One region of the Paenibacillus sp. B-A-8 genome, then DNA from elsewhere that is predicted to be linked to it. Evidence: a T-box and tRNA genes for the amino acid it is inferred to sense, from the RefSeq annotation. Region 1 holds a T-box; the other holds one or more tRNA genes.

Region 1 (11,054 bases):
TAACGTCAGTCCATAAGAGAGTATAGCAGGACTCGCTGATCCACTAACACGCATATCAAGTGAACCGATGTCGAGGGTCCAGAGTCTAGCGATTTCATCTGTAAGTCCTGCTGACAGATCATTACCGAAACCAGTGGTAGTCAAGGAATCGAAGCGTTGATAAAAGCTGCGAGTACCTTTGAACTCATCGGGCTCCAAGTCTAGTGAGTTGGCTCCAGTGAAGCTAGGTGCTCCGCCGCGACTGTTGTTCAGGACAGCACTGTTGACATGAAGTTGGTCTACAAAATGGATGACGAAGTTCTTGCGTCCAGCCGTTTCACAGCGCGCATACCCGATCTGCACGTTAACGGATGGAATCGCTTCTGTACCTCCAATGAAAATATTGTCACCGTAGCAATCATGGGAGTATACCGATTCGATGGATATATTTTGCGAAGAAGAAATGAACAAGCCGTGAAGCTGATCGTTGACGTTTGTTTTCACAGTCGAAGCACTTCCATCAATTTCAAGATCGCCTGTTATCGTGATATCAGAGGCGTTTAGGATGACAAGTACTCTAGTATCTGAAGGAGGGTTCGAAGCCAGCGACAGCTTAGATCCTGGTTCAAAGCTTAGGTTAGTTCCGGTTGGTATACGAAGACACCACCATTCAAGGCTGGAAGGATTACGCATGCGGCCTGAAGATACTTTATATACACCAGGCGGGAAAATAACAACCTTGCGTTTGGCATTTCCGGCATTGATTGCATTTTGAATCGCGATGGTGTCATCTTTAGTACCATTCCCTGTAGCGCCATAGGATCGAACATTCACGTAACCGTTAGTTTCAGGGTCTAATTTAATAGAAGTGACCGCGCCGTCCGCAATCACGGACGTTGTTACAGAATTGTCTGGAATAGGTGCAGTTGCCATATACTTCACTCCTTTATTTTTTGATTTGAAATATAAGAAAGTCCTCGTTATATACATCCTTATATTTCTGCGAGTAACGGTTGTCGTCCATATTGGATGACAACATCGTTTCTTCTTAAGTATTTTATGTGAACTTTTCTACTGATGCACGGTACAAAGAGCACCTTACAGGGCGAAAGGAGTTTTTTATTTGAAGGTTTTAGTAACCGGGGGGCTTGGTTTTATTGGGTCACATGTTGTTGATCGGCTCATAAGTGAGGGTGTTGAAACTGTAATAGTGGATAATTTATCGGGTGCTTCCGGCTCGTTCTATAGAAACCCTTCTGCACTTCTGTATCCGTACGATATTCGAGATGAGACATTGGGTGAAGTTTTTAGCCGAGAGAAACCGGATGCGGTCATTCATCTGGCTGCACAGATCGACGTAAGAGAATCACAGCGCAATCCTTTGTTTGATGCGAATGTGAATATTGTTGGCACACTAAATGTACTGCGGATGTGTGAGGCCCATCAGGTTGAAAAGATCGTGTACGCTTCGTCGGCTGCTGTATATGGTAACCCTGAATATTTGAGCATTGATGAGAGCCATCCCTTAAATCCTGAGTCCTGCTATGGCGTATCCAAAAGTGTCCCTGAGTCCTACATTCGAATGTTTGCCAGCATGCATGGGCTGAAGTATACCATTCTCCGTCTTGCGAATGTTTATGGACCCCGGCAAAGCTCACATGGGGAAGCGGGCGTCGTTTCAATTTTTCTGGATCGTATGAAGCAAGGCAAGGAGCTTGTGATCTATGGGGATGGGGAACAAACCAGAGATTTTGTCTTTGTTGAGGATGTGGCACAGGCGTTTGTAGATGCGGCTCGTTCAAATGACAGAGTGGATAATCAAATCATAAATATTAGCTGTGGAGTGGCTACCTCTATTAATACGATTGTGGAGATGATAGGCGGCATTACAGGTCGCGAATCCCAAACGATTTATGAACAGGCACGGCCGGGAGATATTCTTCATAGCTACTTGAACAATAGGAAAGCAAATGAGTTGATGTCCTGGTCTCCTAACCATGACCTTCACCAAGGACTCAAAAAGACGATTGCAGCCCGATTGACTGTAGGCAGTGCTGTGGACCATTAAACGCAAATATTGAAAGGGGTCATCCCCATGGAACGAAAATTGAATTCTGAAATGTTTGTTCTGCGTAGTATAGCCTGCTTGAGTATTGCGCTACTACATGCTTTATATCGTGTCTATGATGATGGAAATACACCATGGGTGGAGTCGGTGGGTCTGTTGCTTACGTTTGGCACACCGGTATTCGTATTTATCTCTCAATTCGTATTGTCTTTTGCTTACCCTGAGGGAATACCCGCGAGATTTTGGGAGAAACGAATCAAGTATATATTACTTCCCTACTTTTTTTTCGGGGCTTTGTACGCCGGGTTAAAAGGAGTGGATATGGCAAGCAGTGAGGGGATTCCGCTTCTTCAAGCTTTTTGGTATTTCCTTTGGCGTCATTTGTTGCTTGGTGATTTTCATGGCTACTTTATCCTCATTATTTTTCAGTTTTACGCCTTGTTCCTCTTATTTCAAAAGCATGCCAAAAAGTTTACTCCACGCTCCATACTGATTGCCTCATTCGTTATAAACGTAGTGTACTTAGGATTCTTCAATTTTACCAAACCCGCAGATACGGTAGCTGCTCAATATATTTGGGATAAATTGTATTGGATTTTCTCTCCGGGGTGGATATTCTACTTTACTGTGGCTTATTACTTGGGGCGAAATGAGAGTTGGTTCCGGGAAAAATTAAAACAGTTTCGAGTAGCTGTCTTCATGCTTCCGGTTATAACTGGGGCACTTGTGCTGTTTGTGAACGGACAAGGCTGGATTACGGCGCATAGCTCCAAGAGAATTGATATGTTACTTTTCGCTATGAGTATGATTCTACTACTCTTTACAGTAGCTTCTTCATTGAAAAAGGTGCCGCGCGTGCTAGAGTGGAGCAGTAGATACTCCTTTGGTATATATTTGCTTCACCCGTTGCTGTTGGCTTTGTTTGTTAAGCTTCCTTCTTCATTCGGGTTGCAAAATCTTGGTCTATTCAGTGTTCTGTTACAATTTATCGGGTGCGTGGTTGGCTCAGCGATCATCATGAACCTAGCAAATCGCATTCCTGTCGGAGCCTTTGTATTCGGTCGAATCGGGATTGGAATCAATCAAAGAAAACCTCCGAAACCGCTGGATAAGCCCATAAGCTCGAGTATTGGAAACATAAACTAGCTTAAAAATTGACCACTACTTGCCGTTTTCAGGTGATTAGTGGTCTTTTATTTTTTCTTGGTAAATCGCCGATGCATCAAATTAGTAGCTTAGTCCCAGTTTAATTATGTGCTGCATCCAGCTCGAGTATTGCCTTGCCACTTCGGATGATGGACAAAATCATTAAAATAACGGCTCCACTGTCCGATCTATAATCGAGGGGATCTAAAATAGTTGGAATTATTGGGGAATCCTATTATAATGGGTTTCTTGATTCATAGAAATCATGAATATTTAACCAATTACATCCAGAGAAAAATGCGGGCGCGCAGACATTAGGAGGAAATGAAAAGTGGAACTTGGAGTTAGCACATTTGTTGAGACAACCCCCGATGCCCATACGGGTGAGACAATAAGTCATGCAGAGCGACTACGTGAAGTAGTGGAGGAAATTGTACTTGCCGAAGAGGTGGGGCTAGATGTATATGGAGTGGGAGAGCATCATCGTTCTGATTATGCGGCTTCATCACCTGCAGTTGTGTTAGCTGCGGCTGCATCGATGACTTCGAAAATTCGATTGACCAGTGCGGTAATGATATTGTCTTCAGCAGATCCTGTTCGTGTATTTCAAGACTTTGCAACGCTGGACGGGATATCAAACGGACGTGCGGAAATTATGATCGGCCGTGGTTCGTTTACAGAGTCCTTTCCTTTATTCGGTTACGATCTGAAGGATTATGAAGAGCTGTTCAATGAGAAGCTGGAATTGCTACTAGCTATTCAAAAGTCAGAAAAAGTAACCTGGAGCGGCAAACATCGCGCAGCCATAAACAATCTGGGAATTTACCCGCGACCGGTTCAAGATCCGCTGCCGATTTGGATTGGGAGTGCCGGAAGTCCAGAGTCTGCAATCCGCACAGGAGCCTTAGGATTACCTTTTGTTTTAGCGATTATTGGGAATGTTAAACCGCTTGATTACGCGTCACATGTGCGACTTTACAAGACAGCAGCGGCTGAAGCCGGGTACGATATCTCAAGCTTGCCTATTGCCTCACACTCTCACGGGTTTATTGCAGAGACTAATGAATTAGCGTTGGAGAAGTTTTTCCCTTCAACGCATGCTCGGACCAATGTGCGGGCGAAGGAAAAAGGGACACCTCCATACCATCGTTCCGATTATGATGCAGCTTGCAGCTTTGACGGTGCTCTGTACGTAGGTGATCCAGAAACTGTTGCTAACAAAATCATTCATCTTCGCAAGGAGGTGGGGATTACGCGATTCTTTTTACATGTGCCCCACGGTACGATGCCTCATGAGGATGTTATGCAAGCCATTAGACTGTTGGGAACGGAAGTAGCCCCTCGTGTTCGTGAAGAAATCGCGCGCTGGGAAGCAAGTAATCGTTAATGAGTAAGCTGCGTCCTTAGGACGCGGCTTTTTTTGTAAGGTATACTAAAGAAATGAATAACGTTTTAAGACACAGGAGGGGCAATGGAGACTATTCATTATTTATCTCAATTTAATTTGCTTCAATCGTTAGCGCTCGAAGATTTAATAGAAATGGAAGAGTTAACTCGCATAACAGTAGTCCCGAAAAATACATATATCCAAACACCGACAACCTTCTCTGAAGGATTATTTTTTGTGAAAAAAGGAAAGGTTCGCTTATACCGCTTGAATTCAGATGGGAAGCAGTTTACGTCGGATATTCTGAGTGAGGGTAATGTTTTTGGTGAAATGAATGTGATTTCGTTTGGAACCAGAGATCATTACATTGAAGCAATGGAAGAGTGTCATATCTGTACAATTGATTCTGTAAGATTTGAAGAATTCGTAGCTACTCGACCTAGATTCTTGATGTCGTTAATGCAAGTGTTGAGTGATCGAATAAAAAGTATGAGTCAGTTATCGCAAAATCTAGCCATCGGAAATCTCCATGATAAAATATTGTGCGTTCTCTTAAAGCTTTCTGATCAGTTAGGGGTTAAGAATAAGGATAATTTATACAGAATCGATGTTCCGCTGTCACATCAAGAAATCGCTAATTTGATTGGTGCGAGCAGAGAAGCAGTTACGGTAGCGCTGCAAGAATTGGTGAAAGCTGAGGTGATTCAGACAGGGTTCAGAACTATCTATGTTCATCGAGACAAGATTTTGGAAAGAAATATAACATAGCAATCGAGATGTAAACGAGATTACAGCTTTATTTTTAGAAATAACGGTATCCTAAATATGACATGAAGGTGATTTAAGCTTTCAAATCATAGATGAAGGGACGATTTCTATGGAGCATAGGAAGGGAGCTCGAAAAGTTAGCGATATTCCGACTGAGGTTGTTGAACTGTTACATAAAGGACAATTACAGACTGTAAATTTAACGGAATGGCTTGCTGTGGATCATCTTGTGCTGCTGGAAAATGTGATGGACGAGCTAGGTTTTGGACAGGAATCTAACCCTATTTTGCAAAGGCTGAGCGATTTATCCGAAAAGAGAATCATGAAGCTGATACCAGCCATTGCGCGTGAGTTACAACAGGTATTAGAGAGTAAATCTGAGCGGGAACAATCCCGTTTATTCACAGCTTTAGCGCAGCATCTTTCCGATAGTGTCCGCTGTTGGGCTGCCTATATGATCGGTCTAAATCAATCTTTAAGTTTATCGCAAAAGCTAACGGCTATCCGTCCTTTTGCAGCGGATGATCATTTTGGGGTACGCGAGATTTCATGGATGGCTTTAAGAGAATCAGTAATTACAGAGTTGCACGAATCTATTAAGTTATTAGAGCGCTGGGTTCATGATCAAGATCCGAATATAAGGAGATATGCGATCGAATTGACGCGGCCGCATGGTGTGTGGGCGAAGCATATTACTGCGCTTAAAGAGGACCCGGTAATTGCACTTTCGCTATTAGAACCACTGAAGTCAGATTCAGTGAAATACGTTCAGGATTCTGTAAGTAATTGGTTGAACGATGCGAGTAAAAGCAATCCGGATTGGGTGCTGCAGCTTAGTGAGAATTGGTTGATGTCCTCAGATACAAAGGCAACGAAACGGATCGTAACCCGGGCTACAAGAAGTATTACTAATCAATAATGAAAAAAAAGGTTCACTTTTAATTGAGATAAAACGTCGTCACTTTGTTCATAAGTGAAGGCGTTTTTTATTGCTAAAAAAGGGGAAGGCAAGAATATCAAACGAGCAGTCTCAAAGGTGTTGGCTTGGATTATTAAAGGTACATAATCATTGCGATTTATTATTTAAAGTAAAAATAGAGAAAATATTTATATTGTTAATCCTTAATTCATCTGTTATACTCAAAAACACAAAATGTTATATAAACTAACATTAAAATAAGCTGAGGAGGATAAAATTATGAAAAAACAAACTTTTCGCAAAACCAGTGTTATTTTATCAGCGGTTTTACTAGCGGGAACATCATTTAATGTTATGTATGCTGACACAAATAAAGGTCAGAATACACCGAAAACGCATGTGCTGAAGGCAAATTCTGAGACTGTTCGGTGGGGGAATATCGGTAAGGGTGATCCAGCTTTAACGGTACAATCAGGTGATATTGTAACGGTTGAAGCCATTACCCATCATTCCGGTGATGATTACGATCGAATGATTAAGGGGGATGCGGGAGTCGAAGATATTTTTCACTGGATAAAGGGGGAGAAGAACGAAGCGCTTCGCGGGCCAGGCGTACATATTATGACGGGACCTATTGCTGTAGAAGGTGCTGAACCAGGGGATGTTCTGGAAGTGAAAATTCTGGACATGAAGCTAAGACCTAATGGGAATGACAAATACGCTGGCAAAACCTATGGCGTGAATGCCGCGGCGAACTGGGGTTATCTGTACGGAGATATGGTGGAGGAGCCGAAAAAACGTGAAGTGGTCACCATCTATGAGATGGATACAGAGGGTGGAACAGATTATGCAACAGCTGTTTATAATTATAAATGGACTGTTCAGACTGATCCGGATGGTCAAGTGCACCCGACAATCGACTACCCAGGCGTAATTGTAGACCATAATACGATTGATAAGAACTTTGATGTATTGAAAGGTGTGAAAATTCCGGTACGTCTACACTTCGGTACAATGGGTGTTGCACCTAAAGAAGCGGACATCGTAGATTCAGTACCCCCTTCTTACAATGGTGGCAACGTAGATGATTGGCGTATTACTGAAGGTGCAACGATGTATTATCCTGTATCTGTACCAGGGGCGCTACTGTCGATTGGTGATCCGCATGCGGGGCAAGGGGATGCCGAAATTAACGGAACTGCTATCGAGACATCCGTGACGGGTGATATTCAAGTCGTTCTTCATAAAAAAGCGACGCTTAACAAAAAACTGAATGGATTAAGTTTCCCATTACTAGAGAACGAGAATGAATGGGTCGTACATGGGTTCAGTTACGCGAATTATTTGGAGGCACTTGGAGCTAGTGCACAAAAAGATATCTTCAAAAACTCATCCATCGACAAAGCGATGAAAGATGCTGCTCATAAAACAAAAGATTTTTTAATGGACGGAATGAATTTGAGCGAGGATGAAGCGTACTCCCTGATGTCTGTGTCAACGGATTTCGGAATCACACAAGTAGTGGATGGAAACTGGGGAGTGCATGCTTTGATCGATAAAGGTCAATTCGGTGATTCGGAGCGTAAGGCTGTGGGATTACGTAGCAGCTTTGAAGGTTTTGCTGCGAAGGTGAGTTGGAAACCGGCTACTCAGACAGTTACTATAAGCTACAATAACAATGTGCTTGAGATGAAAGTCGGGGCGACGACAGGAGTGTACAATGGTGAAATCGTTAAGCTCGTTGCTCCAATAGAAGTTGTAAAAGAGAAGATTGAGGTCAGCGAATATTTTGCGAATTTTTATAAAGCTAAGCTATCTAAAACAGAGTAGAGTGAATTAATTAGCAATTATTCGATTATATCCTTCAGTATCCATTTAAGAAAAAGAACCGTCTTATTTAGCCGGTTCTTTTTTTATATATTTAGACCATCCTGATTTTTGTGGCGCTTTAATAAAATTTGGTTTTCTACACGTACTAGACCATCCAGACAGTAGATTGATTCATGCATAAACCGTTCCATCTCTTCAAGATTCTCAACCAGAATATGGATGTGAAGAATGCAAGGACCAGTCATTTCATAAAGTACTGCAACGCGTTCGTTTTCTTTCAGGACTTCGACAATATGATTTAAATGAGCAGGCTCTACTTCAAGTTCCAGATAAGCGGAAATTTTCTTGCCAAGCTTCTCCGCGCTAATGACAATAGAAAATTGCTCAATGATTCCTTGGTTGACGAGCCGATCAATACGGTCTTTTACCGCTACACTGGATAAATTAACTTCTTTAGCCAGATCAGTATAGGATATTCTGCTGTTTTGGGCCAGCCGCTGCAAAATATGATTATCGATAGGATCAAGCATGCGGATTCGTTCACCTCTTTTTCCGTAATTGTAACAGAAAAAAGATGGAAATGCCTAGTAGTGCATCACAGCAGGAGTGTGTCTTAGGATTCTCAGCTTAAGATAGTTGACATTGAAGAATTATTTCTCTATACTGGCTGTAATCTTATAAACGATATACGTTGAAGAAGCCCAGTAGTAACTTAGTCCCTGTTCCAGAAAGCCGGGGGTCGATGAAACCCGGTACACACTAAGAGTACGAATTACACTTTGGAGTATCTCGGCTAACCCCGAGCGGAATGGCGAACGATATCTCGTCACGAGTGGCATCAATGCTGTGCTTTAGCTTAATGTTTCATTGATGCAATCTGGGTGGTAACACGGTTATTCAATCGTCCCTATGTCTACAATAGACAAGGGGCGATTTTTTGTTTTTTAAATATAAGGATTTATATGTTTCACTTCATCAATAGGTTATCTACTAATTTAAGGGGTGTTAGGCAATGAATATTATCGACGAACTAGAATGGCGCGATGCCATCAATCAACAAACCGATGCCGAAGGGCTTAAAGAATTGACCAATCAGAAATCCGTTTCGGTGTACTGCGGTGTAGATCCAACGGGTGACAGTATGCATATTGGCCACTTGATTCCGTTCATGGTACTCAAGAGATTCCAACTTGCGGGACACCGCCCAGTAATTCTAATTGGTGGTGCTACTGGTACGATCGGTGATCCAAGTGGACGCCAGTCCGAGCGCTCTTTGCAAACATTGGAGCAAGTGCAAGCGAATGTTGATGCACTTACTGCTCAGATGAAAAAACTGTTCGTGACCGATGGCGACAATCAAATCCGCATGGTCAACAACTACGATTGGACGCATAAAATCAATGTTATCGAATTTTTGCGTGACTACGGGAAGAACTTCAGCATCAATTCCATGCTTGCTAAAGATGTTGTAGCGAGCAGATTGGACAGCGGAATTTCCTTTACGGAATTCTCCTACCAAATCCTGCAATCTCTAGATTACCTGCATCTATACAAACATGAAGATGTGCAGCTGCAAATTGGTGGCTCGGATCAGTGGGGGAACATTACAAGCGGTCTGGATTTAATCCGTAGAAAAGAAGGCTCTGAGGCTGTAGCATTTGGACTTACTATCCCACTGATGTTGAAAGCCGATGGTACGAAATTCGGTAAATCAGCTGGGGGAGCCATTTGGCTGGATCCGAACAAAACGACAGCATTTGAGTTCTACCAGTTCTGGGCGAACACTGATGACCGTGATGTTGTGAAATACTTGAAGTACTTTACATTCCTGTCTAAAGAGCAAATTGATGCGCTTGCGGAAAAAGTACAGACCGAACCTCATAAACGTGAAGCGCAAAAAACACTTGCCGAAGAAATGACAAGATTCGTGCATGGTGAAGAATTACTAGAGCAAGCTAAACGCATTACTGCTGCTTTGTTCAGTGGAGATATCAAGTCCCTAACTGCTGATGAGATCGAGCAAGGCTTCAAGGAAATGCCGACTTACGAAACGACTTTGGAATCCAAGAATATCGTGGAATGGCTAGTTGATCTCGGTATTGAGCCATCCAAGCGTCAAGCGCGTGAGGATATCACCAAAGGAGCAATCTCCATGAATGGTGAGAAAGTTAGCGATGTTGGACTTGAAGTTACAGCTAGCGAAGCTATCGGTGGCCGGTTTATCATTATCCGTAAAGGGAAGAAAAACTACAGCTTGGTGAAATTGTCCTAGAGGAAATAGTGCGAAAAAGCCTTCCTTATATGTATAAGGGAGGCTTTTTGTTAGGATTGATATTCTCATTCTGTGATTAGAGACTTTTTTTCGACGTATTAAATTGAAAATCGAAAGGTAAAATAGTGAAAATTATGTTAAGCTTAGGATTCGTGTGATTTATGGATTAACATGATAGTCTGAAACCATATTGGAAAATTAGGAGTGGTAATTTGAGAAGACAAAAACCAATGACCATGGAAGAATTGATGAATGAGCTACAAGGACAGAAAATGAATCAAGAAGATCCCAATCACATCTCTTTTGAGAAGTTGTTTAATGAAGCGTTTATGAGTAAGTATTCCAATTGCAAGAGCTTCGATGAGTTTCTAATCAAAGGGAACTTTCAAGTAAACTCAGAAGAAGATGTTGATGACATACCTGATGAACTTTTTGATCGTCATGTGGTGAGGGAGACGAAGTTTGCGGATTGGAAATCAATGTTGGAAACAGCAAATAAGGAATACGTTCGTAATTAATAAGACGTAGTGTCTAACTACCGTTAGACTGATCCTCAAAGAAACTGCACCTCCATTACTTTGTCTCAACAGACAATAGGGAGTGCAGTTTTTTTATCTCCGGATATTCGACAAACTATGATGTTTTGCTCATCGTTGACATACGTACCTATGATTTAATTGAAGCA
Region 2 (11,054 bases), 3.0 Mb from region 1:
TGAACCAAATGATGAAGCAAGTTAAGAAAATGCAGGAGCAAATGCTTAAAGCTCAAGAAGAGCTAGGTGGCAAAGTAATTGAGGGCTCATCTGGTGGCGGTGTAGTTACAGTTCAAGTGAATGGTCACAAAAAATTGCTTTCTATTCAAATTAAGCCGGAAGCTGTTGATCCGGAAGATGTTGAAATGCTGCAAGATTTAGTAATTACTGCGGTTAATGATGCTTTGACTCAAGCTGAAGAGCTTGCAAACAATGATATGGGTAAATTTACTGGTGGAATGAAGATCCCAGGTTTGTTCTAATCACCCACTCCACTTTCGTTTAAAGGAGAATAATAAATTTGTATTATCCCGAACCGCTAGCCAAGCTGATCGATGCTTTTACGCGCTTGCCCGGGATTGGGCCTAAGACAGCCGCCCGGTTAGCCTTTCATGTGCTTAACATGAAAGAGGATGACGTCATTGATTTTGCTAAAGCGCTAGTAAGCGTCAAACGTAATCTTCATTATTGCTCTGTCTGCTGTAATATTACGGATACTGACCCGTGTAAGATATGTCAGGACAAAACTAGAGATCCTTCAGTAATCTGTGTGATCCAAGACTCCAAGGATTTGGTGGCAATAGAACGAACCAAAGAGTTTAATGGGTATTATCACGTTCTTCAGGGTGCGATTTCACCTATGGAAGGTATAGGTCCTGATGATATTCGCTTGAAGGAATTATTGACTCGTTTGAGTGATGAAAGAGTAAGTGAGCTTATCATGGCGACCAACCCCAACATTGAGGGTGAGGCAACGGCGATGTATATTTCTCGTCTAGTTCGGCCGTTTGAGATTAAAATCACCAGAATAGCCCATGGCTTGCCTGTTGGTGGCGATCTTGAATACGCCGACGAGGTTACCTTGTCCAAGGCGTTAGAAGGCCGTCGTGAGCTATTCTAGTAGCTCTAAAGTTGTGTTTTTCAAAAGGAGGCCCCTTGGGCTTCCTTTTTTTTGTTCTAAGTTTGTCCCTATCCCGATATGAATGAGAATAACGAGATGTAATTTTGCATCGAAATTATTCTGAGGAGGAATTGGTAATGGGATGGTGGAGCGTGTTGTGGCGGGGCGTAGATAAAGAACAGGGAAGAAGAGAGTCTGAGGGTTGGGAAACGTTATTGGAGGTTCGCAAGGCGCATTCAGAGTGGGAGAGAGCGTACCTAATGTTTGATGAAGCGTTGGGTCAAGATCAAATTGATTACGCTATTTATATTCTGGAGGCGGCAGAGCGTAAATATCAGATACATCTCAAGCATGCAAAAAGCATGGGATTAAATAGCAGTCAGATGTAGGCACTAGTCAAAAAAATATAAGGAGGATTATTATGCTAAGAATGTTAGCTATAGGAGTACTGGTCTTATCGGTTGTGTTGTTGAGTGTAATTGTGTTCCGAAAAAAACTTGGATTTGGATGGCTTAGTTTATTCGGCGCTCATTTGGTGCTAGCTGCGCTAGCGATATATGTAGTGAATTTCTCGGGGTTGATCACACAGGTTCATATTCCATTAAACCCCGCAACCATAGGCGCAGTAACGATTCTTGGCCTTCCAGGAGTAGTAATGTTAATGGGATTAAGAATAATTTTGTTTTAAAGCTTGACGTGGGTTTGAAAAATATGATACATTAAGTCTCGCCCCTTTGGACAAGATGTTGATTAACAACTTGCCGAAACGGTAAGCGAAAAAAAGAAATTAAAAAAACGCTTGACGAAAACAAAGGTGCTGTGATATATTATAAAGGTCGCTGCTGACAAGCAACGACAACGAAAGATGAGACATTGATCTTTGAAAACTGAACAACGAGTGAGTGGGAAATCACGAAAGTGAAATCCAAAATTAGAGAATTAATTTTCTCGTCAGATGTTTCAAAATGAGCATATCGCTCTTTTCAATACTAATTGGAGAGTTTGATCCTGGCTCAGGACGAACGCTGGCGGCGTGCCTAATACATGCAAGTCGAGCGGAGTTATTTTGAAAGCTTGCTTTCAAAATAACTTAGCGGCGGACGGGTGAGTAACACGTAGGCAACCTGCCCCTTAGGCTGGGATAACTACCGGAAACGGTAGCTAATACCGGATAATTTCTTTTTTCTCCTGAAGAAAGAATGAAAGACGGAGCAATCTGTCACTGAGGGATGGGCCTGCGGCGCATTAGCTAGTTGGTGGGGTAACGGCCCACCAAGGCGACGATGCGTAGCCGACCTGAGAGGGTGAACGGCCACACTGGGACTGAGACACGGCCCAGACTCCTACGGGAGGCAGCAGTAGGGAATCTTCCGCAATGGACGAAAGTCTGACGGAGCAACGCCGCGTGAGTGATGAAGGTTTTCGGATCGTAAAGCTCTGTTGCCAGGGAAGAACGTCCGGTAGAGTAACTGCTACCGGAGTGACGGTACCTGAGAAGAAAGCCCCGGCTAACTACGTGCCAGCAGCCGCGGTAATACGTAGGGGGCAAGCGTTGTCCGGAATTATTGGGCGTAAAGCGCGCGCAGGCGGTCATTTAAGTCTGGTGTTTAAACCTTGGGCTCAACCTAAGGTCGCACTGGAAACTGGGTGACTTGAGTACAGAAGAGGAAAGTGGAATTCCACGTGTAGCGGTGAAATGCGTAGATATGTGGAGGAACACCAGTGGCGAAGGCGACTTTCTGGGCTGTAACTGACGCTGAGGCGCGAAAGCGTGGGGAGCAAACAGGATTAGATACCCTGGTAGTCCACGCCGTAAACGATGAGTGCTAGGTGTTAGGGGTTTCGATACCCTTGGTGCCGAAGTTAACACAGTAAGCACTCCGCCTGGGGAGTACGGTCGCAAGACTGAAACTCAAAGGAATTGACGGGGACCCGCACAAGCAGTGGAGTATGTGGTTTAATTCGAAGCAACGCGAAGAACCTTACCAGGTCTTGACATCCCTCTGAATCTGCTAGAGATAGCAGCGGCCTTCGGGACAGAGGAGACAGGTGGTGCATGGTTGTCGTCAGCTCGTGTCGTGAGATGTTGGGTTAAGTCCCGCAACGAGCGCAACCCTTAACTTTAGTTGCCAGCAAGTAATGTTGGGCACTCTAGAGTGACTGCCGGTGACAAACCGGAGGAAGGTGGGGATGACGTCAAATCATCATGCCCCTTATGACCTGGGCTACACACGTACTACAATGGCCGGTACAACGGGAAGCGAAGCCGCGAGGTGGAGCCAATCCCATCAAAGCCGGTCTCAGTTCGGATTGCAGGCTGCAACTCGCCTGCATGAAGTCGGAATTGCTAGTAATCGCGGATCAGCATGCCGCGGTGAATACGTTCCCGGGTCTTGTACACACCGCCCGTCACACCACGAGAGTTTACAACACCCGAAGTCGGTGGGGTAACCCGCAAGGGAGCCAGCCGCCGAAGGTGGGGTAGATGATTGGGGTGAAGTCGTAACAAGGTAGCCGTATCGGAAGGTGCGGCTGGATCACCTCCTTTCTATGGAGAATCGTCTTCTGCAATGAAGACATTCAAATCGGAAGTTAAACTTCCACAATAGAACCTTCGGGTTCAAACACTCACTCGTGTTCAGTTTTGAAAGAGCAAGTCTCTTTCGTATGCGTTTGGTGGCGATAGCGGAGGGGTTCCACACGTACCCATCCCGAACACGACCGTTAAGCCCTCCAGCGCCGATGGTACTTGGACCGAAGGGTCCTGGGAGAGTAGGACGCCGCCAAGCGAACAACCACTTTGGTTGATTCACAATATTATATATGTTATATGGGCTTTTAGCTCAGTTGGTTAGAGCGCACCTCTGATAAGGGTGAGGTCGGTGGTTCGAGTCCACCAAGGCCCACCATATAACTTATATCCCTTTATGGGGCCATAGCTCAGCTGGGAGAGCGCCTGCCTTGCAAGCAGGAGGTCAGCGGTTCGATCCCGCTTGGCTCCACCATAATTTTTAAATTCAATACTTTCTTTAACTTTGATCCTTGAAAACTGGATACCGAAACGAATTTGCGTTTTAGAACATCTTTTAGCAACTTGTGCAAACAAGTAAATGTTATTAGTGAGATTTTTCTTAGGAAAAATCAAGGTTAAGCTAATAAGAGCACACGGAGGATGCCTAGGCGCCAGGAGCCGACGAAGGACGTGGCGAACAACGAAACTGCCTCGGGGAGCTGTAAGCAAGCTTTGATCCGGGGGTGTCCGAATGGGGAAACCCAGCTGTGGTAATTCGCAGTTACTCACATCTGAATACATAGGGTGTGTAGAGGCAGACCAGGGGAACTGAAACATCTAAGTACCCTGAGGAAGAGAAAACAATAGTGATTCCGTCAGTAGCGGCGAGCGAACGCGGAACAGCCTAAACCTAAGAGCTTGCTCTTAGGGGTTGTGGGACGTCTCACATGGAGTTACAAAGGAATATGGTAGGCGAAGAGGTCTGGAAAGGCCCGCGATAGAGGTAAAAGCCCTGTAGCCTAAACTGTGTTCTCTCCGAGACGGATCCCGAGTAGTGCGGGGCACGTGAAACCCCGTATGAATCCAGCAGGACCATCTGCTAAGGCTAAATACTACCTGGCGACCGATAGTGAAACAGTACCGTGAGGGAAAGGTGAAAAGCACCCCGGAAGGGGAGTGAAATAGAACCTGAAACCGTGTGCTTACAAAAAGTCAGAGCCCTATTTATGGGTGATGGCGTGCCTTTTGTAGAATGAACCGGCGAGTTACGTTTAACATGCAAGGTTAAGTCGAGAAGACGGAGCCGCAGCGAAAGCGAGTCTGAATAGGGCGACTCAGTATGTGGACGTAGACCCGAAACCGTGTGATCTACCCCTGTCCAGGGTGAAGGTGCGGTAACACGCACTGGAGGCCCGAACCCACGCACGTTGAAAAGTGCGGGGATGAGGTGGGGGTAGCGGAGAAATTCCAATCGAACTCGGAGATAGCTGGTTCTCCCCGAAATAGCTTTAGGGCTAGCCTCGGTATAAGAGTAGTGGAGGTAGAGCACTGATTGGGTGCGGGGTCCGCAAGGATTACCAAGCTCAGTCAAACTCCGAATGCCATATACTTATTGCCGGGAGTCAGACAGTGAGTGCTAAGATCCATTGTCAAAAGGGAAACAGCCCAGACCATCAGCTAAGGTCCCCAAGTGTGTGTTAAGTGGGAAAGGATGTGGAGTTGCACAGACAACCAGGATGTTGGCTTAGAAGCAGCCACCATTGAAAGAGTGCGTAATAGCTCACTGGTCGAGTGACTCTGCGCCGAAAATGTAACGGGGCTAAACACACCACCGAAGCTATGGCTAGATACGTATGTATCTGGGGTAGGGGAGCGTTGTATGTGGGTTGAAGGTGTACCGTAAGGAGCGCTGGACAGCATACAAGTGAGAATGCCGGTATGAGTAACGAAAAGATCAGTGAGAATCTGATCCGCCGAAAGCCCAAGGTTTCCTGAGGAAGGCTCGTCCGCTCAGGGTAAGTCGGGACCTAAGGCGAGGCCGAAAGGCGTAGTCGAAGGACAACAGTTTGAAATTACTGTACCACCGTAATCCGCTATGAGCGATGGGGTGACGCAGGAGGGTAGTGACGCGGACTGATGGATATGTCCGTCTAAGCAGTGAGGCTGATGTGTAGGCAAATCCGCACATCGTTAAGGCTGGGCTGTGATGGGGAGCGAAAATTGTAGTAGCGAAGGTCATGATCTCACACTGCCAAGAAAAGCCTCTAGCCAGGAGAAGGTGCCCGTACCGCAAACCGACACAGGTAGGCGAGAAGAGAATTCTAAGGCGCGCGGAAGAACTCTCGTTAAGGAACTCGGCAAAATGACCCCGTAACTTCGGGAGAAGGGGTGCCCCGGTAGTGTGAATAGCACGAGGGGGCCGCAGTGAAAAGGCCCAAGCGACTGTTTAGCAAAAACACAGGTCTGTGCGAAGCCGCAAGGCGAAGTATACGGGCTGACGCCTGCCCGGTGCTGGAAGGTTAAGGGGAGTGGTTAGGGGTAACCCGAAGCTATGAACCGAAGCCCCAGTAAACGGCGGCCGTAACTATAACGGTCCTAAGGTAGCGAAATTCCTTGTCAGGTAAATTCTGACCCGCACGAATGGCGTAACGACTTGGGCGCTGTCTCAACGAGAGATCCGGTGAAATTTTAATACCTGTGAAGATGCAGGTTACCCGCGACAAGACGGAAAGACCCCATGGAGCTTTACTGCAGCTTGATATTGAATTTGGGTACGATCTGTACAGGATAGGTGGGAGCCGTAGAAATCGGAGCGCAAGCTTCGGTGGAGGCGCCGTTGGGATACCACCCTGATCGTATCTAGGTTCTAACCTAGTGCCCTAATCGGGTACGGGGACCGTGTCAGGCGGGCAGTTTGACTGGGGCGGTCGCCTCCTAAAGAGTAACGGAGGCGTTCCAAGGTTCCCTCAGAATGGTTGGAAATCATTCGAAGAGTGCAAAGGCATAAGGGAGCTTGACTGCGAGACCTACAAGTCGAGCAGGGACGAAAGTCGGACTTAGTGATCCGGTGGTACCGCATGGAAGGGCCATCGCTCAACGGATAAAAGCTACCCTGGGGATAACAGGCTTATCTCCCCCAAGAGTCCACATCGACGGGGAGGTTTGGCACCTCGATGTCGGCTCATCGCATCCTGGGGCTGAAGTAGGTCCCAAGGGTTGGGCTGTTCGCCCATTAAAGCGGTACGCGAGCTGGGTTCAGAACGTCGTGAGACAGTTCGGTCCCTATCTGTCGTGGGCGCAGGAAATTTGAGAGGAGCTGTCCTTAGTACGAGAGGACCGGGATGGACGTACCGCTGGTGCACCAGTTGTTTCGCCAGGAGCATGGCTGGGTAGCTACGTACGGACGGGATAAGCGCTGAAAGCATCTAAGCGTGAAGCCCCCCTCAAGATGAGATTTCCCAATTAGTAAGACCCCTTGAAGACGACGAGGTAGATAGGTTGGAGGTGGAAGTGCAGTAATGCATGGAGCTGACCAATACTAATCGGTCGAGGGCTTATCCTATACTTAAAATGCAAATTCAATTCGGATTCAGTTTTCAGGGAGTCAAATTCCTGTTTGGATTGCTGTGGTACTGATATCGTTTGGAGAGATACCCAAGTGGCTATAAGGGGACCCTCTGCTAAGGGGTTAGACTGCGTAAGCGGTGCGTGGGTTCGAATCCCACTCTCTCCGCCATTTTCAATCCATAGCATTTCTAATTATTGTGGCGGTGTAGCTCAGCTGGCTAGAGCGTACGGTTCATACCCGTGAGGTCGGGGGTTCGATCCCCTTCGCCGCTACCATAATACCTGGAGGCTTAGCTCAGCTGGGAGAGCATCTGCCTTACAAGCAGAGGGTCGGGGGTTCGATCCCCTCAGCCTCCACCATTATTACTTTTTTTAGAAACACTTTTTACACCGTGCCGGTGTAGCTCAACTGGTAGAGCAACTGACTTGTAATCAGTAGGTTGGGGGTTCAAGTCCTCTCGCCGGCACCATTATTACTAATGCGGAACCGTGGTGTAGTTGGCCTAACATGCCTGCCTGTCACGCAGGAGATCGCGAGTTCGAATCTCGTCGGTTCCGCCATTTTTTCCACAAGATTAGGGTGGGAAGTTTAATACTACCACTTTATTTTTATGTCAATTTAATATGGCTCGATAGCTCAGTCGGTAGAGCAGAGGACTGAAAATCCTCGTGTCGGCGGTTCGAATCCGTCTCGAGCCACTTTTCCCTGGGGGATTAGCGAAGTGGCCAAACGCATCAGACTGTAAATCTGCTCACGTACGTGTTCGGTGGTTCGAATCCATCATCCCCCACCATTTATGAGCCATTAGCTCAGTTGGTAGAGCACCTGACTTTTAATCAGGGTGTCGAAGGTTCGAGTCCTTCATGGCTCATCCCAAACAGAAAGTCATCACCTTATGGTGATGGCTTTTTTTGTGTTTTGAAGTTGTATTATAGTAGCGCGCTAATGTAGCGATTAACATAATATAAGAGAATATGCTAAAATAGGCGAAAAGAGCAAAAGTGGTGGAGCATGGTGACTATGGATAGTGAGACATTGCGGAAAAAATTAGAGCAGCTCACCGGAAAGAGAACAGGAATCAAGCAGTTAGGGAGGCAGCATTCAGCTTCTCTTTTTAGCATGGGATTAGAAGCGCAGGATCAGCTGGTAATCCATGAGGGCCATCTCTGGGCACCTTTGTATGAGAGTGACGGACGTATAACCGCTGTTTGGGTAGAAATGGAAGGGCTAAGCTCTCTGGAAGTACAATTGGTCAATTATGCAGTTCGAAATTTTGCTATTGCACTTAAAGCAACAGGGCTTAGAGAAGAAGGCGAAGTGGAGGCGCGGCAGCTTGGCGCCTGGTTAAACACAGAGCTAGAGCAAGAGAAGAATGACACTGAGATTCCGGATGAGATGACCTTAAAGGGGCGTCTGTTCGGTGACATGATTCCATTCCTCCTTAGTAGTGAGATTGCACACAGCCCACAGATAACTTATCGTTCACTGATGAAATTGTTGCGCAGCTATTTTGAGAACGAAATCCTGCTTATTCCTCTTCAAGAAAAGGAATGGTTAATTTTAGCCCGTAAAGAATTGCTTATGGGCGGGGATGATAAGGATGATGAAGAAGAGAGTGTAGATGATCTTCTTGCACAGACTAGTATGGGTTTACATGAGCTGATAGCTAGTGAATGGGTAGGTGTATTCCATTTGGCGGTGGCTCCGGCTATTGTCCCTGTTAAGGGATTAACAGGATCTGTGGCTTTGCTCAGGGAGACGATTGTACTCGGTCGTATTTTTCAAGTAGGAGAGTATATTCATTTACCTTGGGAACTGCATTTGGAACGTTTGGTTAACAGCATACCTGACGTACGCCGTAAACAGCTGCTTGGACAAATTGGTGATTATTCCTCTGTACTATCAGATAAAGAAATGCTGCTGACCTTAGAGACTTTCTTCGAGATGGACTGTAACGTAAGTGAAACCGCCAAGAAGCTATATATCCATCGTAATACGCTGCTATACCGTCTGGATAAGATAAAACAAGAGACTGGGGCAGATGTAAGAAGCTTTGGGGACGCTGCTATTGTGAAGCTTACTATGCTTTTGTATAAAGTGACGAAAAGGAAATAGGTTTTTTGTGAACCTTACAAATAGCCATCGTGTCCTGACTGGGGTAATATAAATGTACAAGGAAACAGAATTTTTATTTTAACTAATTAATAATTAACTCGAGGGGGAAATACAATGGCAGGCGTACGTTTAGAGCATATTTTCAAAAAATACCCGGGTTCAGATAAAGCGACAGTAATCGATATCAATCTTGATATTAAAGATAAGGAATTTCTAGTATTGGTTGGACCTTCCGGTTGCGGTAAATCCACAACTTTGCGTATGATCGCTGGTTTGGAAGAAATCTCTGAAGGTAAAATGTACATTGGCGATCGTGTAGTTAACGACGTTGCACCTAAAGACCGCGATATCGCGATGGTATTCCAATCCTACGCCCTGTATCCGCATATGAGCGTATACCAAAACATGGCTTTCGGTTTGAAACTTCGTAAAGTGAAGAAGGATGAAATCGACAAGAAAGTTCGCGAAGCTGCTAAAATTCTCGATATCGAGCATTTGCTAGATCGTAAACCAAAAGCGCTTTCCGGTGGTCAACGCCAACGTGTCGCTTTGGGACGCGCTATCGTACGTGATCCACAAGTCTTCTTGATGGATGAGCCTCTTTCCAACTTGGATGCTAAACTTCGTGGTCAAATGCGTGCTGAAATCACTAAACTGGTTAAACGCCTTGAAACCACTTGTATCTACGTAACGCATGACCAAACAGAAGCTATGACAATGGGTGATCGCATCGTAGTTATGTATGATGGTATCATTCAACAAGCAGCTTCCCCTGAAGAGTTGTACAATGAACCTACAAACTTGTTCGTAGCTGGATTTATCGGATCCCCTACAATGAACTTTATCAATGGTACTTTGTCTGAAGTAAGCGGTTCTATCCGTTTCCGTGCTGAGAACCTTGATGTTGAAGTACCAGGCGGAAAAGCACAAATCATCCGCAACAAAGGTTACATCGGTAAAGAAGTAATCATGGGCGTTCGTCCAGAAGATATCCATGAAGAGCCAGTATTCTTGGAAGCTTCCCCGAACACAATCTTTACTTCATTGGTTGATGTTACTGAAAACCTTGGTCATGAAATGCTCCTTTACTTGAGCGGCCTTGGTAAATCTACTGTAATCGCTCGTGTAGATGGACGTTCCACTACTCGCGAAGGCAGCAAGCCAAAATTGGCTATCGACATGAACAAAATTCACTTCTTTGATAAAGAATCCGAAGCTAACATTTTGTTGGGATAAGATTGTAAAGATCTTTTCTCTCTTGATAAAGCCACCCGAAAGGGTGGCTTTATTGTTTAGATGGACCCTGTTTGGTTAGGCGCTAAGATTGCATTCATAGGCGTTATCAATTAAGATAGCAGGAGAATTACCTCCGGAATGTAATGAGATCGCTGCCAACCGGACGCAGTAAGCGGACAAATACCGCATGTGACGAAAGGACGAACTTACATGGCTAAGAAAGTAAAAGTATCTGAATTGGTACAGCATTTTCAATTAGAGGTTATTTCCGGCCAGGAAGGTCTAAAGAGACCCATTACGGTCGATGACCTGAATCGCCCTGGACTAGAGATTGCTGGTTATTTTGAATATTATCCAGAAGAACGTGTTCAATTGCTAGGCAAAACAGAACTCGCTTTTTTCTCCATGCTGCCTGAAGCTGAGCGGAAAAGTCGACTTCGTGGAATTTGTAATGATAACACACCTTGTATTGTAATTACACGTGGTTTGGATGTGCCTCAGGAGTTAATTGACATAAGTAATGAAAAGGCCCTTCCTGTGCTTCGGAGCTCCATGGCTACGACTATTTTCTCCAGCCGGTTGACGAGCTTCTTAGAAGGAAAATTAGCCCCTACAGCGACGATCCATGGCGTACTTTGTGATGTATATGGTGTAGGTATGCTAATCACGGGTAGTAGTGGGAT

The links. A T-box is a leader RNA that pairs with one kind of tRNA and senses whether it is charged. The one in region 1 lies ahead of tyrS (tyrosine--tRNA ligase), so its partner is inferred to be a tRNA-Tyr.
Region 2: it has a tRNA-Tyr gene. The T-box ahead of tyrS (tyrosine--tRNA ligase) is inferred to sense a tRNA for this amino acid. The anticodon was not compared.

The regions. Positions count from the first base shown of each region.
Region 1 covers NZ_CP183882.1:4,039,090-4,050,143, reverse strand. The annotation lists gene ACN6MV_RS18055 (glycosyl hydrolase family 28-related protein) at 1-912, opposite strand, end outside; gene ACN6MV_RS18050 (NAD-dependent epimerase/dehydratase family protein) at 1,103-2,047, shown strand; gene ACN6MV_RS18045 (acyltransferase family protein) at 2,075-3,193, shown strand; gene ACN6MV_RS18040 (LLM class flavin-dependent oxidoreductase) at 3,525-4,580, shown strand; gene ACN6MV_RS18035 (Crp/Fnr family transcriptional regulator) at 4,665-5,348, shown strand; gene ACN6MV_RS18030 (DNA alkylation repair protein) at 5,458-6,267, shown strand; gene ACN6MV_RS18025 (acetamidase/formamidase family protein) at 6,547-8,097, shown strand; gene ACN6MV_RS18020 (Lrp/AsnC family transcriptional regulator) at 8,181-8,627, opposite strand; T-box leader at 8,780-9,009, shown strand; gene tyrS (tyrosine--tRNA ligase) at 9,110-10,369, shown strand; gene ACN6MV_RS18010 (hypothetical protein) at 10,600-10,887, shown strand.
Region 2 covers NZ_CP183882.1:138,404-149,457, forward strand. The annotation lists gene ACN6MV_RS00645 (YbaB/EbfC family nucleoid-associated protein) at 1-302, shown strand, start outside; gene recR (recombination mediator RecR) at 341-940, shown strand; gene ACN6MV_RS00655 (DUF2508 family protein) at 1,078-1,329, shown strand; gene ACN6MV_RS00660 (pro-sigmaK processing inhibitor BofA family protein) at 1,371-1,628, shown strand; rRNA gene ACN6MV_RS00665 (16S ribosomal RNA) at 1,931-3,488, shown strand; rRNA gene rrf (5S ribosomal RNA) at 3,613-3,729, shown strand; tRNA gene ACN6MV_RS00675 (tRNA-Ile) at 3,773-3,849, shown strand; tRNA gene ACN6MV_RS00680 (tRNA-Ala) at 3,870-3,945, shown strand; rRNA gene ACN6MV_RS00685 (23S ribosomal RNA) at 4,086-7,014, shown strand; tRNA gene ACN6MV_RS00690 (tRNA-Ser) at 7,097-7,188, shown strand; tRNA gene ACN6MV_RS00695 (tRNA-Met) at 7,219-7,295, shown strand; tRNA gene ACN6MV_RS00700 (tRNA-Val) at 7,304-7,379, shown strand; tRNA gene ACN6MV_RS00705 (tRNA-Thr) at 7,414-7,489, shown strand; tRNA gene ACN6MV_RS00710 (tRNA-Asp) at 7,503-7,580, shown strand; tRNA gene ACN6MV_RS00715 (tRNA-Phe) at 7,646-7,718, shown strand; tRNA gene ACN6MV_RS00720 (tRNA-Tyr) at 7,728-7,813, shown strand; tRNA gene ACN6MV_RS00725 (tRNA-Lys) at 7,819-7,891, shown strand; gene ACN6MV_RS00730 (PucR family transcriptional regulator) at 8,041-9,135, shown strand; gene ACN6MV_RS00735 (ABC transporter ATP-binding protein) at 9,250-10,371, shown strand; gene hprK (HPr(Ser) kinase/phosphatase) at 10,582-11,054, shown strand, end outside.